Linked DNA regions of Maricaulis maris MCS10. The protein of the gene in region 1 binds, or shares a complex with, the protein of each later gene. Links are inferred from orthologs where the notes say so. Each region holds a gene or a part of one and is shown on either strand. Other genes may lie near its edges.

Evidence for each region. The genes of interacting proteins can lie anywhere in the genome.
Region 2: the proteins of accC (region 1) and accD are in contact, whole or in part, in a solved structure (PDB 8UXZ), measured with the Escherichia coli proteins. The link is inferred for Maricaulis maris MCS10 from one-to-one orthologs.

What each region holds. Positions count from the first base shown.
Region 1 is NC_008347.1:1,378,582-1,381,400, forward strand. It holds accC (acetyl-CoA carboxylase biotin carboxylase subunit), read right to left. Parts: upstream 2,174-2,819; coding sequence 827-2,173; downstream 1-826. Other genes in the region: MMAR10_RS16125 (DUF2155 domain-containing protein), read left to right, coding at 1-179; aat (leucyl/phenylalanyl-tRNA--protein transferase), read right to left, coding at 146-796; accB (acetyl-CoA carboxylase biotin carboxyl carrier protein), read right to left, coding at 2,199-2,684; aroQ (type II 3-dehydroquinate dehydratase), read right to left, coding at 2,706-2,819. UniProt on the Escherichia coli protein: This protein is a component of the acetyl coenzyme A carboxylase complex; first, biotin carboxylase catalyzes the carboxylation of the carrier protein and then the transcarboxylase transfers the carboxyl group to form malonyl-CoA.
Region 2 is NC_008347.1:91,736-94,624, forward strand. It holds accD (acetyl-CoA carboxylase, carboxyltransferase subunit beta), read right to left. Parts: upstream 1,958-2,889; coding sequence 1,043-1,957; downstream 1-1,042. Other genes in the region: MMAR10_RS00465 (folylpolyglutamate synthase/dihydrofolate synthase family protein), read right to left, coding at 1-1,074; trpA (tryptophan synthase subunit alpha), read right to left, coding at 2,025-2,822; MMAR10_RS00480 (hypothetical protein), read right to left, coding at 2,819-2,889.

The sequences.
Region 1 (2,819 bases):
CTGAAGAGACCCCGGAAACCTATGCCTTCCTGCAGATCAATGATCGCCGCACCGATGGCTTTGGTGTCGATGTCGAGGGCGAGCAGGTGTTTTCCGGTTGGATGTTTGCATCGCGCCCGGCCCAGAACCCGCTCGAGCACCCGGTCTATGACGTCTGGGTGATTGATTGCAGGGCCTGAGCACCGGTAATTTCGTCCGGCAAGGCGCTGAAATCGGCTTCAAAAATCAAGGCTTCAGCCAGACGCTCGCGATAGTCGCTGCGCGAAATCGTGCGGGCGCCAAAACTCTCCAGATGTTCCGTCGTAAACTGGGTGTCGAGCAGGCTGTAGCCACCAGCCCTGAGGCGGGCAATCAGGTGGACCAGGGCGACCTTGGACGCGTCCCGGCGCAAGGAAAACATGCTCTCGCCGAAAAAGGCCGCGCCAAGTGAGACCCCGTAGAGGCCGCCAACCAGGTCCGCTCCCGACCAGCATTCCACTGAGTGGGCGTAACCGGCGTCATGGAGCTGGGAATAGAGACGTATGATCGACTCGTTGATCCACGTCTCCTCGCGACCGGGTGCCGACTGGGCACACCCCGCAACAACGGCCTCGAAGTCCTGGTTGATGGTCACCTGGTACACATCCTGGCGGACGGTCTTTCGCAGGCTGCGCGAGGCGTGAAACTGGTCCAGCGGGATGATGCCCCGCTCGTCCGGATCAAGGAGATAGATGCGCGGATCGTCGCGGCCTTCCGCCATCGGGAAGACGCCACGCGCATAGCAGTTGAGCAATTCCTCGGCACCAAAGCCGCGCATGATCTCTCCCGGACCTGTCGGCAGCGGAGATCAGTTCTCCCGGCTTGCCAACCAGTCTTCCAGCCAGCGGATGTGGTAATTGCCACTCACGAAATCCGCTTCCTCGAGCAAGTCGAGGAAGATCGGGATCGTGGTTTCCACTCCGCCGACAACCATTTCTTCCAGCGACCGGCGCAGACGCAATAGCGCTTCCTCGCGGGTGCGACCGTGCACGATCAGCTTGCCGATCAGGCTGTCATAATAAGGTGGGATGGAATAGCCGGCGTAAAGGGCGGAATCGAGGCGAACGCCCAGACCGCCCGGGGCGTGGAAATCGGTGACAAGGCCGGGCGACGGCGCGAAGGTGCGCGCGTTCTCGGCATTGATCCGGCATTCGATGGCCCAGCCTTCAAAGGTCACATCGCTCTGCTTGATGTCGAGCTTCTGGCCGTCGGCGACGCGGATCTGCTCGCGCACCAGGTCGATGCCGGTGATCATCTCGGTGACCGGATGCTCCACCTGCAGGCGGGTATTCATCTCGATGAAGTAGAACTCGCCGTTTTCCCACAGGAATTCGATCGTGCCGACGCCGCGATAGCCGATCGCCTCGATGGCCCTGCGGACGACATCACCGATCTTCTTGCGATCATCATCGTTGAGGGCCGGTGAGGGGGCTTCCTCGAGGATCTTCTGGTGGCGGCGCTGCAGCGAGCAGTCGCGCTCGCCCAGATGGACCACATTGCCATGCGTGTCGGCGAGGATCTGGATCTCGATATGGCGCGGGCGGCCAAGGTATTTTTCAATATAGACCGTGCCGTCGCCAAAGGCTGCGAGGGCCTCGGTCGAGGCCGTGTCCATGGCTTCTTTCAGGTTGGCGGCTGTCTCGGCCACCTTCATGCCGCGGCCACCGCCGCCGGATGCCGCCTTGATCAGGACCGGATAGCCGATCTTCTCTGCGATCGGCACGGCGTCTTCATAGGTGTCGACGCCGCCTTCCGAGCCGGGGACGACCGGGATTCCGGCATCCATGACGGCCTGTTTGGCAGTGATCTTGTCACCCATCATGCGGATATGCGCCGCCGTCGGGCCGATGAAGGCGAGGCCGTGCGCTTCGACGATTTCGGCGAAGCGGGCATTCTCCGACAGGAAGCCATAGCCCGGGTGGATCGCCTGGGCGCCGGTGACTTCGGCCGCGGTGATGATGGCCGGTATGTTGAGATAGGACTTGTTGGCCGGCGGCGGTCCGATGCACACGCTCTCGTCGGCGAGGCGGACATGCATGGCGTTGGCATCGGCCTCTGAGTGCACGGCCACAGTCCGGATGCCCATCTCGCGGCAGGCGCGATGGACGCGAAGGGCAATTTCGCCGCGATTGGCGATCAGGATCTTGTCGAACATGTCGTCGCTCGCCTTGCTGGTCGCGTCAGGACAGGACGAAGAGGGGTTCGCCGAATTCCACCGGCTGCCCGTCCTCGACGAGAATGGCGCTGACCGTGCCGGATTTTTCGGCCGTGATCGGGTTGAACGTTTTCATGGCCTCGACCAGCAGGATGGTATCGCCCTTCTTCACCTGGTCGCCGACGGTCACGAAATTGCCGGCATCCGGATTGGGACGCAGATAGGCCGTGCCCACCATCGGAGATTTGACCGCATTCGGGTCATCGGCGGAGGCCGCCGGAGCCGCTGCGGCAACGGGAGCTGCTGCGGGTGCGGCGATGGCAGCCGGTGCGGCGGCTGGCGCGGCCACGCTGTGGACGACCGGCGCTGCGGTAATCTGACGGGCGATCTTGAGGCGCAGATCGCCCCGCTCGACTTCGATTTCCGACAGGTCGGTTTCCCGGAGGATGTCGGCGAGCTCGCGGACGAGTTTCGCGCTGATCGGGGAGCGGGGGCGGGAATCAGAACTCATGATGTAAGGCCTTTGGTTCCGTCAGTTGCCAAGAGAGGTGATGGCAGCGTTGATGCCCAGAAGATAGCTTTGCAGACCCAAACCGGTGATCGATCCGCGTGCCGCCAGGGCGATGTAGGAGTGGTGCCGAAATGC
Region 2 (2,889 bases), 1.3 Mb from region 1 along the record:
ATCCTTGCCGGGGGTGAAACCGGCGATGATGATCAGCGGGCGATCCTCGCGCTCGTCCATGTCGGCGAGCGCGTGGGAGAGGGCCTTGGCGGCGGCTTCATTATGGCCGCTGTCCAGCCACAGCTCGGCATCGGCCTTGCGGGCGATATCGCCAATCGGTCCGGTCGAGACCCGTTGCAGGCGTCCCGGCCAGCGGGCATCGCCAATGCCTTTGGCCACTGCCTCTTCCGGCCATTGCAGCATGGCCGCGCAGGCCGCTGCAGCGCCGGCATTGAGGATCTGGTGCGGTCCCAGAAGGCCCGGTGCCGGCAGGTCCCAGACCTGATGGTCATTCTCGAACACCAAGCGTCCGTGCTGCATGTAGGCATTGTAGTCGCGGCCCCAAACATAGGTCGGGGCCCCGATCTTGGTCGCCTCGTCGAGAATGGCCGCTTCGGCCACATCGCACTGGTTGGCGATGACGGCGGGAACGCCGAACTTGCAGATGCCGGCCTTGGTGCGGGCAATGTCGGCCAGCTGGTCGCCGAGGAATTCCTGATGGTCGAGGCTGACCGGTGTGATCACGGTCAGGGCCGGCTTGGCGATGACATTGGTGGCGTCCAGCCGCCCGCCCATGCCGACTTCCAGGATCAGCCGGTCGGCCGGATGCTCGGAGAAGAGCAGGAAAGCCGCCGCCGTGGTGATTTCGAAGAAGGTAATCGGCTCGCCGAAATTGGCCGCCTCGCAGCGCGCGAAGGCCTCGATCAGCGTGCGGTCATCAACGGGCCGGCTGTCGAGCAGGATGCGCTCGTTGAAATTGACCAGGTGGGGCGAGGTGTAGATATGGACGCGCTCGCCCTTGGCCCGCGCCATTTCGGCGAGATAGGCGCAGGTCGAGCCTTTGCCATTGGTGCCGGCGACATGGATGGTCGGCGGCAATTGGTCCTGCGGCGAGCCAAGCGTAGCCAGGAGTCGCTGCAGACGGCCCAGGGACAGGTCAATTTTCTGGGGATGCAGGCGCGCGAGGCGCGCCAGCGCGTCGTCGAGGGCTTGTCGACGCGTGCTAATGGCTCCCCCCGTCGGCCACCACGTGATCCGGTGCCGGGGGTGTCAGGGCGGCAGGCATGGATGTGCCGGGCTTTTTCATCAGGACCCTCAACATGCGGGCCAGTGTAGCGGGAATGTCGGCCCGATGCACGACTTTGTCGACCATGCCCTTTTCCAGCAGGTATTCGGCGCGCTGGAAGCCTTCCGGCAGCTTCTCGCGGATCGTCTGCTCGATCACGCGCGGGCCGGCAAAGCCGATCAGCGCACCCGGCTCGGCAATGTGGACATCGCCCAGCATGGCGTAGGAGGCGGTGACCCCGCCCGTGGTCGGGTCGGTGAGGACGACGATATAGGGCAGGCCGGCCTCGCGCAGCATTTCGACGGCCAGCGTCGTGCGCGGCATCTGCATCAGCGACAGGGCGCCTTCCTGCATGCGCGCGCCACCGGCAGCGGTGAAGACGATCATCGGTGCCTTGCGGGCCAGAGCCGTTTCGGCGGCCTTGATAAAGCTCTCACCAGCGGCCATGCCGAGCGAACCGCCCATGAAGGCGAAATTCTGGACCAGGACAACAGCGTCGAGCCCGCCGATCGTACCGGTGGCGATGGCCATCGAGTCGTCGCGTCCGGTCTTCTTGCGGGCCGCGGCCAGCTTGGCCGTATAGGGTTTGTCGTCACGGAATTTGAGCGGATCCTTGACCACTTCCGGGGTCTCGATCTCGGTATAGTCGCCGTCGAACGTGAACTGGAAGCGATAGGCCGGCGCGATGCGCATGTGATGACCGGCCGGGGTCACGAACAGGCCGGCTTCCAGGTCCTTGTGGAAGACCATTTCCTCGGAGACCGGGCATTTGACCCACAGATTGTCCGGCGTGTCGCGCTTGGAAAAGATCTTCGACATGCCCGGCGGGGTGATTTTCGACAGCCAGCTCATTCCGTTCGACTTCTCGGTCATGCGTGTTCGCCCCGTACCCGTTTCTTACTCGTTTCGGCCCGAAGGCCTATTTGTCCTGGCGCCGGGCGGCATGCACCGCCGACGACAATGTCTTCACCAGGCCGGTCGCCGCCGCGACGCCGCCCGAATGCATGGCGTCGACAATGGCCGATCCGACCACGACAGCGTCGGCCCGCTTGGCGATCGCTTCAGCCTGCTCAGGCTCGCGAACGCCAAATCCCACCGCAACCGGCAGGCCGGAAGCGGCCTTGACCCGGTCGACAGCGGCGCCAACCTCGGTGACCACGCCGGTTCCGGCCCCGGTCACCCCTGTCGTGGAAACGTAATAGACGAAGCCCGCCGTATTGGCGACCACGGTCGCCAGACGCGCATCATCGGTGGTGGGCGTGGCCAGGCGGATCAGCGCAATGCCCTGCTTGGTGAGGGCCGTGCGCAGCTCGTCGTCTTCCTCCGGCGGCACGTCGACACAGATCAGACCGTCAACACCGGCCTTGGCCGCGGCCTTGGCAAATTTCTCCCAACCCATCGAGAAGATCGGATTGGCATAGCCCATCAGGACCAGCGGCGTGTCCTTGTCCTGTTTGCGGAACTCGGTCGCCTGGGCGAGCGTGCCTTTCAGCGTCATCCCCGCCTCCAGCGCCCGCAGCGCCGAGGCCTGGATGGCCGGGCCGTCAGCCGCCGGATCGGTAAAGGGCATGCCCAGCTCGATCACATCGGCGCCAGCAGCCGGCAGCGCATCCAGCAAGCCCTGGCTGTCACCGTCGCCAGCCATCATATAGGCGACAAATCCGGCACGATTATAGGCGGACAGCTCCGCGAAACGGGTAGTGAGGCGGTTGGTCATTCTTGTCCCGTCAAAGGTTGGAAGGTCGGGCAGGTTGGGGAGCGATTAAGCGTGTAGTCCGGCCAGA